3 regions of the Serratia sp. AR11 genome follow, and region 1 is predicted to be linked to each of the others. Evidence: predicted binding sites of a transcription regulator. Region 1 holds the regulator's gene; each other region holds the start of a gene.
What was found. Region 1 encodes CRP, which controls carbon source genes, mostly activating them, when cyclic AMP is high. Its sites were predicted from a motif close to ATGTGANNNNNNTCACAT; they were not measured.
Positions count from the first base shown of each region.

Region 2: a site for CRP is predicted at 1,771-1,788, ahead of ACSOSI_RS12225 (6-phosphofructokinase). Genes of this name have one in related genera too.
Region 3: a site for CRP is predicted at 1,506-1,523, ahead of ACSOSI_RS02700 (iron-containing alcohol dehydrogenase). Genes of this name have one in related genera too.

Region 1 covers NZ_CM150739.1:5,099,798-5,103,961, forward strand. The annotation lists gene ACSOSI_RS24135 (YheU family protein) at 1-194, shown strand, start outside; gene ACSOSI_RS24140 (phosphoribulokinase) at 346-1,215, shown strand; gene ACSOSI_RS24145 (OsmC family protein) at 1,255-1,662, opposite strand; gene crp (cAMP-activated global transcriptional regulator CRP) at 2,042-2,674, shown strand; gene ACSOSI_RS24155 (YccS/YhfK family putative transporter) at 2,729-4,164, shown strand, end outside.
Region 2 covers NZ_CM150739.1:2,558,154-2,562,317, forward strand. The annotation lists gene ACSOSI_RS12215 (PTS sugar transporter subunit IIC) at 1-196, opposite strand, end outside; gene ACSOSI_RS12220 (PTS sugar transporter subunit IIB) at 189-503, opposite strand; gene ACSOSI_RS12225 (6-phosphofructokinase) at 514-1,494, opposite strand; gene ACSOSI_RS12230 (DeoR/GlpR family DNA-binding transcription regulator) at 1,879-2,634, opposite strand; gene ACSOSI_RS12235 (NUDIX domain-containing protein) at 2,735-3,331, shown strand; gene ACSOSI_RS12240 (NUDIX hydrolase) at 3,328-3,696, shown strand; gene ACSOSI_RS12245 (MalY/PatB family protein) at 3,734-4,164, opposite strand, start outside.
Region 3 covers NZ_CM150739.1:575,870-580,033, reverse strand. The annotation lists gene ACSOSI_RS02710 (NAD(P)/FAD-dependent oxidoreductase) at 1-535, opposite strand, end outside; gene ACSOSI_RS02705 (helix-turn-helix transcriptional regulator) at 635-1,393, opposite strand; gene ACSOSI_RS02700 (iron-containing alcohol dehydrogenase) at 1,660-2,787, shown strand; gene ACSOSI_RS02695 (GNAT family N-acetyltransferase) at 3,072-3,641, opposite strand; gene ACSOSI_RS02690 (LysR family transcriptional regulator) at 3,755-4,164, opposite strand, start outside.

The DNA.
Region 1 (4,164 bases):
ATAGCCTGATCGAGTCCTTTGTGCTGCGCGAAGGTACCGACTACGGCGAGCATGAACGTTCGCTGGAACAGAAAGTGGAAGACGTGCGCCGCCAGCTGAAAAACGGCGAGGTGCTGCTGGTGTGGTCAGAACTGCATGAGACCATCAACATCATGCCGCGCGGGCAGTTCCGCGCCGGACAAGAAGAAATTTAGTGCTTATCGGTTCTATGACTGACGGAAAAAATCAGGTAACAATGAGGGATTGCAAACCAACGCGCAGTATTTTGCCCTAGGCGAAAGGGTGTCAAACAGACCAATAATGATATCTGACACCGGCGCATTAAACACGGAGTGACCCATCACCATGTCCGCCAAACATCCCGTTATCGCAGTGACCGGCTCCAGCGGTGCCGGCACCACCACCACCAGCGTGGCGTTCCGTAAAATCTTTCAGCAGTTGAACATCCGCGCCGCGGAGCTGGAAGGCGACAGTTTCCATCGCTATACCCGGCCGGAAATGGACGCGGCGATCCGCAAAGCGCGCGATCTTGGCCGTCATATCAGCTATTTCGGCCCCGAGGCCAACGACTTTGGCCTGCTGCAACAAAGCTTTAGCGAGTACGGCACCAACGGCACCGGCCGTTCACGCAAGTATCTGCACACCTACGATGAAGCGGTACCCTATAACCAGGTTCCCGGTACCTTTACCCCGTGGGAAGCCTTACCGGCACCGACCGACGTGCTGTTTTATGAAGGGCTGCACGGCGGCGTAGTGACCGAGCACAACGACGTGGCCAAGCATGTCGATTTGCTGGTCGGCGTGGTGCCTATCGTTAACCTGGAATGGATCCAAAAGTTAATCCGCGATACCGGCGAGCGCGGCCACTCTCGTGAAGCGGTGATGGATTCGGTGGTACGTTCGATGGAAGACTACATCAACTACATCACGCCGCAGTTTTCCCGCACCCATATCAACTTCCAGCGGGTGCCGACGGTAGATACCTCCAACCCGTTCGCCGCCAAGGCGATCCCCTCGCTGGACGAGAGCTTTGTGGTGATCCACTTCCGCGGCCTGGATCAGATCGATTTCCCTTATCTGCTGGCGATGCTGCAGGGTTCTTTTATCTCGCATATCAATACGCTGGTGGTGCCGGGCGGCAAAATGGGGCTGGCGATGGAGTTGATTATGGCGCCGCTGGTGCAGCAACTGCTGGAAGGCAAAAAAATCGAATAGCTTACCGGAGCGCGGCAACAAGCCGCGCTCCTTTATCCGTCAGGACACTGCGCGGATCTCAAAGCTGTGGGTCACGCTGGCAGCCTTGCTCAGCATCAATGACACCGAACAGTATTTCTCGGCGGAAAGATTCACCGCGCGCTCGACAATTTTGTCACTTAAATCTTTACCGGTGACGATGAAATGCAGGTTGATATGGGTAAACAGTCGTGGCGCCTCCTCACGCCGCTCGGAGGTTAATTTCACCTCGCAGTCGCGCACATCGTTACGTCCTTTTTGCAGGATCGACACCACATCTATCGCGCTGCAACCTCCCACCGACATCAGTACCATTTCCATTGGGCTGGGGGCTTTATCCCCGGCGTTGCCGTCCATCAGCACCTGATGGCCAGACGCGGATTCACCCAGAAACGTCAACCCTTCCACCCACTTAACTCTTGCCTGCATACTGGTCACTCCGGTTAATTTCTTAAAATCAGACTACGCTTTCGCATAGAAACTGGCAACGGAACCTGATGCTAATCATGCTGAAGCGAGACAACACAAGACACCCGCCTCACTCTGTGCTACAAACAGAGCCGCAATAAATCTTTCCGGGACACTGATTTCAGGGAAACTCCCAGGGAAAGGCTCCTTTACCGGTATGTTAACAGAATGTAGCTTGCAGCTCTCCCGGCAAGTTAATATGCTAGGGCGACAGCGTATATTTATGACACGCCTCAAAACCTGCTGACAGCCACCATTAAAAGAACGGCGACAGCACGTTTTACAGGGAACTCTGACCCCTGTGACACAAGGCAGCGATAACAACAGAGGATAACAGCGAATGGTTCTCGGCAAACCGCAAACAGACCCTACTCTCGAATGGTTCCTGTCTCATTGCCATATCCACAAATATCCATCCAAAAGTACGCTGATTCACCAAGGTGAAAAGGCTGAAACGCTTTACTACATCGTCAAAGGCTCCGTCGCGGTGCTGATTAAGGATGAAGAGGGTAAAGAGATGATCCTGTCCTACCTTAACCAGGGGGATTTCATCGGCGAGCTTGGATTATTTGAAGAAGGTCAGGAGCGTAGCGCCTGGGTTAGGGCGAAAACCGCCTGTGAAGTGGCTGAAATTTCCTATAAGAAATTCCGCCAGTTGATTCAGGTTAACCCGGACATCCTGATGCGCCTGTCAGCTCAGATGGCAAACCGTCTGCAGATCACATCTGAGAAAGTGGGTAACCTTGCTTTCCTGGACGTTACGGGCCGCATCGCGCAAACCCTGCTGAACCTGGCGAAACAGCCTGATGCCATGACCCACCCGGATGGTATGCAGATTAAAATTACCCGCCAGGAAATTGGCCAGATCGTCGGTTGCTCACGTGAAACCGTGGGTCGTATTCTGAAAATGCTGGAAGATCAAAACCTGATCTCCGCCCACGGCAAAACTATTGTCGTTTACGGCACGCGTTAATCACTGAAAAAACGGCGCGATGATTCGCGCCGTTTTTTTATGCCCCGAGTCATCATGTGGCGCCGACTGATCTACCACCCGGAAGTTAATTACGCACTGCGGCAAACGCTGGTGCTTTGCCTGCCGGTACTGTTTGGCTTGCTGATAGGCCAACTGCAATATGGCCTGCTATTTTCCCTGGTTCCCGCCTGCTGTAACATCGCCGGGCTGGACACGCCTCACAAACGTTTTTTCAAACGCCTGATCGTCGGCGGTTCACTGTTCGCACTCAGCAGTTTGTTACTGCAGCAAGCCCTGTTATGGCAGTTGCCGCTGCCGATACTGATGCTCGGCCTGGCGCTGCTGCTCGGCGTCAGCGGTGAAATCAGCCCGTTACACGCCCGTCTGCTGCCCGCTGCGCTGGTTGCCGCCATCTTCTCCCTCAGCATGGCCGGTTCAGTACCGCTTTGGCATGCGCCGCTGTTATATGTGGTCGGCACCGCCTGGTACGGGCTGTTCACCTGGTTCTGGTTCAAACTGTGGAAAGAGCAGCCGATGCGCGAGTCGCTCAATCAGCTCTATCTGGAGTTGGCGGACTACTTCGAGGCCAAATACTCACTGCTGACCCAGCATACCGATCCACAGACCGCGTTACCGCCGTTGTTGGTTCGTCAGCAAAAGGTGATGGATCTGATTACTCTGCTGTATCAGCAGCTAAACTTTCTGCCGCACGCCAGTAACCTCGAGCAAAAACGTCTGCAACGAACCTTTCAGGTCGCGCTGGATTTGCAGGAACACATCACCGTCAGCCTGCACCTGCCGGAAGAAGTACAAAAGCTGGTGGAACAGAGCCAGGCCGAAGCGATTATCCGCCGCAACGCACAGGTGATTGCCGGCCGGCTACGCACGGTGGCGCACGATATTCTCTATCACCAGCATTCGCAGCGCTTCAATATGGGCAATGAACTGGCAGCATTGGAAAAAGTAGCGGCACAGCACCCGGATAATCCGGTGGGTCAGTTCTGCTACTACCACTTCAGTCGCATCGCCCGTCTGCTGCGTACTCAGCATCCACTCTATCGGCGTGACCTGATGGCCAATCAAAACCGCCTGCCGTTTTGGCCGGCGCTGGTCAGTTATCTGTCGTTCAAATCCAATGCCCTGCGTAATGCGGCACGATTAGGCGTCACGCTGGCGGCAGGCAGCAGCCTGGGGATGATTTTCAACCTGCCGAAACCCTACTGGATCCTGCTCACCATCATGCTGGTGAGCCAGAACGGCTACAACGCCACCCGGGTGCGCATCCAACACCGTGCGCTCGGTACTTTGGCCGGGCTGGTGATCGCCGCCGGTCTGCTGCAATTACAACTGCCCGAGGCCGAAACCCTGAGCGTGATGCTGGTGATTACGCTGCTGGCCTATATGGTGTCACGTAAAAATTACGGATTGGCGGTGATTGGTTTTACGGTGACGGCGGTCTATACCCTGCAATTACTGGCGCTGAACGGCAC
Region 2 (4,164 bases), 2.5 Mb from region 1:
AATAGGTCAGGGCGCCGACAATAATGTTGATGCCCGCCATCATGATCAGAAAGCCCAACAGGGTTTTAAAGGTGCCCTCGGCCACTTTCCCGGTGGATTTTTTCTGCAGTATCAGCCCCAGCATGGCAATAAAGGCGATCAGGATCGAAGCCTGACCGAGCAGGTCCTTGACGATAAAGTCAATCAGGCTATTCATGGTGGGCTTCCTTCATATCGCGCTCTTTCAAAAAGGCCACAATCTTTTGCTCAATTTCCGCCTTATCGGTGAGCCGGTGGAGAATAATCACCCGTTTCTTTTCTTCTTCGCTGGCGTCGGCATTTAAAATGTCGGCGAAGGTTTTTTGGGTCAGAATAATGTCTGATTTAAAGGCGCTGGCCTCAGAGATAGTGGTGTGATCAATATCTGCCTCAATCTCTAATTTTTTCAGCACCGCTCTTGCGCTCATTTCGATGGCAAAGCTGGAGCCGAGGCCACAGCCACATACGCACAGTATTTTAAGCATGAGTCTCTCCTCAGATTATATTTAATTGCCTGGCGAGTTTATAATGGTGTCCTTCGGTATCAACCAAACGTTTTTGCATGCTGATTAAATCAATAGGGATGGGTTGGTTAGCGGAATTAATAATGACCGCCTTGTTTTTCATGCCGGAGTGAATACAGCGAACCACTTCGCTGGCCATAATAGTGCCCTGATAAATCTCTTCACAGGTAGGCTCACCATTGCGCAGGCCATACCCCATAATGGTTTTACGGATGCGCACACCAATTTTTGGCTCAAGCTGTTTAATCATGGTGTCGATGGCACCCTGAAAACCCGGTGAATATTCTTTGGTATAGCCTTCTGAACATAAAATAATAACGCTATTTTGTTGTTCCAGTCGCTGGCTTATTTTATCTGCCAGTTGGCTTAAGGCATATTGGCATTCCGGGATCAGGGCAAAGTCGGCATTGGATTTGATCGCCGCCTGCAGCGTCAGTTCCCCGCAGTAACCGCCAAGCAGTTCAATCATAAACACCCGTCCGGGCAGGGCGCGCCCGGTGTTACGCAGTTTGGAAACCTCTTTGATCACCTGTTCGCAGGCGGTGGAAAAACCAATGCTGTAAAGGCTGCCAAAAACATCATTGTCGATGGTCATGCCTACGCCAAAACAGTTAACGCCAAATTCACTGAGGGTATTTAAAAACTGTAGCGAACCGTCGCCACCGGCCATAATAAGCACATCAATGTGCAAAGCCTTAAGCTGTTTGCTGATGGTTTCATATTCATTGGCGACCAGTTTTTTGGCCGTGCGGCCGGAAGACATTATTGGCATTGGTGAAATAGCGTAATCAACCAGGTCACGATGACTGATAGCTTGATGATGATTGGCCAATAATCCGGGTATTCCGCCGTTAAACAGAATGATATCTGCCTGCGTCAGTCTCGCGACCTGGAATATAAAGTTATTGATACCGGTGACGTCGCCGCCGCTTATTACCACACCGATTTTCATATGCCTGCTCCCAATCTGTTCCGTGGAGCTCATTGTCATTTTTGGCATCGCTAAAATTTGCAGGCGATATCACAAAACAATCACAAATATTTTCGTGAATGACCTTGATATGCTGATGATGGGTGAGGTTTTTGAGAGGGAGATCTCGTTTTTATTTGGGGGCTATAACCGGGATTTAAACACTATTTATTAATAATCATCACGTTACATTTGAGTTGTTATGAAATTATTTGCCAAGGGGAAAGTGACTCGCCAGGAGGAAATAAGTTTAATGAAGTGTGATTGTTCTCGCATTTTTATCCGACGTGCGGAGATTAACCATAATAAATACGCGGAAGTTTTAATAGCCACGTATTTATTAGGTCATTTAATTGCGCAGGCCACTCAGGCTTTGATTACCGTCAACCCGGCCTGTTCCAGCGGGGCAATCAGCGTGGCGTCGGTCGAACGTTCGACAATAATGCTCTGTGCCAGGCTGAGATCGCCAATCGCATACTGCGAGGCGGCATTCAGCTTGGCGGCAGAGGCCAACACTACGGTTTCGGCTGCGCGCGCTGCCAAAGCGCGTTTGATATAGGCCTCTTCGAGATCGCCGGTGCTCAGGCCGGCGGTCGGGTGTACGCCGGTCACGCCCATAAAGTAGAGATCGGCGCGAATGTGCGACATCGCCTCAACCGCCGCCGCGCCCACGCTGACAATCGAATGTTTGTACAACCGCCCACCAATCAGGATCACCTCAACTTTGGGGTGATCAACCAGGCCGACCGCCACGCTGGGGCTGTGGGTGACGATGGTGGCTTCCAGCGTGGGTGGCAGGTGTTTCACCAGTTCTGCGGAGGTGGTACCGCCATCAATAATCACCACCTGCCCGGGGGCGATCATGGCCGCCGCGGCTTTGGCAATCGCCCGCTTGGCGGTGGATTCCTGCCCGTTTCTTTCGGCAAAGGTGGCAATCGCCGGGGAGACCGGCAGCGCACCGCCGTGTACCCGTTGCAACAGTCCTTCGCTGTCCAGCTCACGCAAGTCACGCCGCAGAGTATCCTCGGATAACCCGAACATCTCACTGAGCTGTTTGGCCACAACCTGTCCGTCCTCGGCCAGTTTTTCCAGAATGATTTTTTTACGTTGGCTGGTGAGCATGGTGTTTTCCCGTTAAATTTCCACTGCACGAAATGCCTTGATCATACACGAAACTGCACGATAGTATCAATTTCCTTTCCTGACCCTGGAGTTGACCAACATGATAACCACCAAAGAACGGGTTCGCATTATCGAAACCCGGGTGTTGTCCGATGACTGGTATCTGCTGAAAAAAACCACCTTTGATTTTTTACGCCGCGATGGCGTATGGCAGCGGCAAAGTCGCGAAACCTACGATCGCGGTGACGGCGCGACCATTTTGCTGTTTAACCGGCAGGCGCAGACGGTAGTGCTGACGCGTCAGTTTCGCTTCCCGGTGTTCGTCAACGGCCACGACGGCATGCTGATCGAGGCTGCCGCCGGTCTGTTGGACAATGCTTCGCCGGAAGAGCGTATCCGCGCCGAAGCGGAAGAAGAAACCGGCTATATCGTGCAGAACGTGCAAAAGGTGTTTGAGGCCTATATGAGCCCAGGCTCCGTCACCGAGAAGTTGCATTTCTTTGTCGGTGAATACCATGCCGCCGACCGGGTCAGTGATGGCGGCGGGGTGGAAGCGGAAGGCGAAGACCTGGAGGTGATTGAACTGCCACTGACAGAGGCCTTGAGCGCTATTGCGCAGGGGACCATCGTCGATGCCAAAACCATCATGCTGTTGCAGTTTGTCGCCCTGAATCACACCCTGAGGAATGTGTTATGAAAGCTCAACTGATTTTGATTGCCGGCCCTTATCGGAGCGGTACCGATGGCGACGCGCAGCGGATTGCTGCTAATTTACAGCGGTTGGAGCAGGCGGCGCTGGAGGTCTACCAGCGCGGTCATGTCCCGGTAATTGGCGAATGGCTGGCGTTACCGCTGGCGGCGGCGGCCGGTTCAACCCAACATGGCGATGCCATTTGCGAGGAGTATCTCTACCCGGTGGCTCATCGGCTGATTGCTCAGTGCCAGGCGGTCTATCGCATTGACGGGGCGTCGGCGGGGGCAGATAACGACGTGCGGCTGGCCAATGAGCGAGGATTAGGCGTTAATTACCGTCTGGACGATATTCCGCAGGTGGCGTTGTAAGCATCTGGAAAGGCAGGCTTTCGCCTGCCTCTGTGGATTAAACCTCGTCCAACACAAATTTCATTCCGTTAATCAGCTTATCCATACCGGCCTCTACCTTGCTGCGCGGACAACCGACGTTCAGCCGCAGGAAGCCACGGCCTTCTTCGCCGTAGGTGAACCCCGGCATAATGGCGACCTTCTCACGCTCGATCAGCACCTGCTGTAACTGTTGGTCGTCAATGCCCAACGGGCGCAGATCGATCCAGGCCAGATAGGTCGATTGCGGCGGTTGCCAGGCCAGTTGCGGGAACGCCTGCTGGAGCCTTTCGGCGACGTAGGTCAGGTTGTCCTGCAGGTAATCGCGCAGCGCGTCCAGCCAGGGTTCGCCGTGGCGATAAGCGGCAATATGCGCCAATACCGCCAACACCGCCGGGGAAGACAGCCCGTCGCGGGCCTTGAGTTGCTGGCTGTAGGCGTCGCGCGCGG
Region 3 (4,164 bases), 970 kb from region 1:
GTTTCAATGCGCAGGTGTAAGCGTCCGATCCCACCACCTGCTTCACCTCGGCGCCGGTATAGAGCTCGATCTCTTCATCCGGCGAGACCGCCTTAAACTCCTTCAACCAACTGCGCAGGGTTTTCTCCTGACGCGCATTGCTGCCGAGGTAGCCGTAGCCAAAGCAGAAATCGGCATCGATTTGGTATTTTTTGATGCGTTCGCAAATGATCCCGGCGCCGAGATTGCTGATTTTGAAGATGGTTTCCAACCCGGCCGGGCCGACGTGACGTTTGATCTTCTCCAGATCGTGGCCGATGCCGGCCATCACCTGCCCGCCGTTGCGTCCGGTGCCGCCGTAGCCCAAATGGCGGCCTTCCAGAATAGCGATATTGGTGATGCCCCGTTCCGCCAGCTCCAGCGCAGTGTTGATGCCGGAGAAGCCACCGCCGATGATCACCACGTCAACGTCCAGATCTTCTTCCAGCGTCGGGAAGCGCAGATCGTACTTTTTGGTTGCCGCGTAATAGGTTAAGGATTCGATATTATTATTCACTGCCGCACTCCCGATGCCCTGCTCTGTCATCGGATTATCGGCAAGCGGCCGGGCGGCCACCATGTCCCCTTAGGGACATTCGCAACAAATAATTAACACTCAGGCGCTGCGACGCAGCGGCGTGGCCAGCAGCAGGCTGAACAGTTCGGCCTGCGAACCAATATCCAGCTTGCTGTAGATGTTTTTGCGGTGGTTTTTTACCGTGCCCAGGCTGATAAACAGCCGGTCGGCGATCTGCTGCGAGCCGCAGCCGTCGAGGATCAGATCCACAATCTCGCGCTCGCGTGGCGTCAGCAGGTAGCGTGCCTGTACGGCACTGTCCGTTACCCGATCTGGCGTGGCAGGCGCAACCCGCACTTCGCCATGCAGGCGAGCGACGCTTTTCAACAGCGCCAATGCATCACGCAGGTCCGCCAGTTGCGGGGAACGTACTCCCACCGACTGGCGCGCCGAACCAAAAAACACCCCCAGCCCGCGCTCCGTCGTCAGCGGCAGCAGCACACCGGCTTCGTCATGCCAGCCGGTCTTGCGATAAAAATTACGGTAATAATCCGTATGATAAAAACCACAGGGGGCCAGTTGGCGCAGGGTCAATACCTCGCCGCATCCCCCGCCGTTCAGCGCCTGATAAAACGGATCCTGCAGGTAAGCGCCCTGCTGGTAGAGTTGATTGACCGCGTCACTGTTTTCTTTCTCGGTTTTGATCAGACAGCGTGGCGCCTGGCCGCGTTCGAAGGCGTAAACAATGGCATTATCAAAGGCGAAGAAACCTTCCAGCCAGGCCAGCAGGCTGGGATAGAAGCGCGGGGTCGCTACCGCATCGATCACTGCTGATAATCTTTCGACCTGAATATTCATCTTCGCCTCGCCATCATTAATAAATTAACAATCACTTTATTTCGGCTGCGCCGTGGCCTACTTGTTATAGAAAACACTCAATAGCGCCAAATGCAACAGCGCAATTGTTTACATGTTAAACAAATCACACCTTCGCCCGGTTATTACCGTCTGACTCAGCGACTCAGGATTAATATATTAATGGAATGCCTTTCAGGCGGTGAAAAGCAGTGGTTCAGCCACAGAGGCTGGATTATGCTGGGGTTTTCGCGCGCCAAGGAGAGACCATGACTACCAGCCTGACGATAGCCAACCGCCATACCTGGTTCGGCCACGGCAGTATCAGCCAACTGATCCCGCTACTGACCGCTGAACCGCAGCCAACGCTGCTGTTTAGCTGTCGTTCATTCCTCAATGGCGCGGTGTACTCTTCTCTGGCCGATGCGCTGACGCCGCTGCTGATCGGCACTGAGATCGTCAGCCACGAGGCCTCACCGCAGGAGATAGACGCCTGGGTGGCACGCTGGCGCGGAAAAGCCCAGCGTGTCGTCGCCATCGGCGGTGGCAGCGTGCTGGATGCCGCCAAGGCTTTCGCTGCCCTGGTGGAGCACCCGCTGCCGACTCTGCGCTATATGGAAAAGATCGGCGATACCAAAATCAGCGGAGCCACGCTGCCGCTGATCGCCATTCCAACTACCGCCGGTACCGGCAGCGAAGTCACGCAAAATGCGGTGATCACCGACACTCAATTGAGCAAGGTGAAAGCCTCGCTGCGCCATAACAACTTTGTGCCACATACCGCCATTCTGGACCCGCAACTGCTGGAGGGTGCGCCGGACAAGGTGCTGGCCTACTGCGCCATCGACGCCTTCATCCATTTGTTCGAAGCCTATTTGTCCAAAACCGCCAACGCCATGACGCGTGAAATGTCGCTGACCGGCATTCGCCATTTCCTGCTCGCCTGGCCGGCACTCAACCGCAGTGCCCAGGCTCGCGAGCATATTTTGCAGGCCTCCTACCTTGGCGGGCTGACGCTGAGCGCCGCCGGGCTGGGGGTGATCCACGGCATTGCCGGCGAGATAGGCGCCTTGCGTGATTATCACCACGGCCAGGTCTGCGGCCGCCTGCTGTTGCCGTTCCTCGAACTGCTGGCGCAAAGCGAGCAACCGCAGCAACGAGCGCTGATGGCCGAACTTGCCGCCCGCCTGTTCCCCGACCAACAGGACAGCCCTGAGCGCTATCTGATCGACTTTATTACCCGCAACGCCATCGCCAGTTTCTGGCAGGACGACCTGCCGATCACCGCCGACGAACTGGCGGTAACGCTGGCAAAATCCAACAGCAAAAACTCGCTGATCGACTACAGCGCGCCGCAGCGGCAGCAGATGATCGAAGGCGCTTTCCACGTCGAATGATTATATAATTCGATCAAAGTAATAGCGGGAGATGGGAAATGGGTATCGTCAGTTGGATTTTCACCGGCATCGCCATCGGCATCCTGGTCGGCGTGCTGATCAAGATTTTTGGCAAGAAGAAAGACCAGTAAACTGCCTTTCAAAGGCTAGTCGCACCGAACGCCTGCTCGGCAATACCCTCTTTACGCAACAGGTAACGGCGGTATATTTCCAGTTCGAGCAGGCAACGCCCCCTGAAAAGTCCGTGCTTCAAATAAACCCAGGACGGGTGCTGTTTAACATTTTTACTCCTGCTCGCTCACCGGAAAAACATACGAATTCAGTACATGATCCTGCCATTTTCCGTTGATTTTCAAATAAGACCGCGCAAAGCCTTCTTGTACAAAACCCAGTTTCGCCAGCGTATTTTTGCTGCGCTGATTATCCGCCAGGTGATTGGCCATAATGCGGTGTAAGCCATACTGCTGATGGACATAATCGAGGGCAGTCACCAACACTTCAGACATCAATCCTCGTCCTTCATGTTGTTGGTCAAGAGAGAATCCCAGATAGCCCGCCTGAAAGACCCCGTAGACAAAGTTGGTAAAATTGACGCTTCCTGCAATTTCATCGGAATCCTTTAATGAGAAAACCAACAGCAGGCATTTCTTATCCTGATAATCGGGCCAGGATGCGGCAATGCGCTGGCTGATACTGGCGTGGGAATAATAGTCCTCAGTGCGTAATGGCTCAAAAGGCGCAAATTTCTGTTTATTGCTCTGCAAGAAGGTCTGCATCGCCGGGACGAAATACTCCGTCAAACAATAGACGTCGGTTCTGTCGGTAGAGAAGAGCTTTACTTTTCCCGTGTTCATTTTCATGTCCCTGTGTCACTCAGTTAACCGGTTGTATTTCAATCGCCTGCGAGGAGGTTACACCATGGTTTTCGTGGGCTTTTGGCAGGGCATAAACCCTACCGCATGATTGATCACGCTGTTCCATGGGTCGCCAGCAGGCATTCGTGGAACAGCTTGACCACCCGCTGTGGGCTGGGTGAACGCCGCAGCACGCTGGAATACTCGCAATGGTAACGAAATAGCGCCGGTTTGATGGCCCGCATCATATTCTGCGCGACAAAAAACGCCGCATAGTGGTCGGGCAGGAAACCCACGTACTTGCCGGAGAGGATTAAGGTCGCGATAGATTCCTGGGCAAAACCCGTAGCCTTGCGCTGCAAATGCTGCTGCAGACTCAGCTCCATATTCGGCGAATGGTAGCCCAAGCCGGCAAAGGCATAATGGTGCAACAGATCCCAATTCAGCATTTCATGATCGGCGGAAAATAATTCATGCTGCGCGCCGCAATATAAGAACATCCTCTCACTAAATAATGAACTAT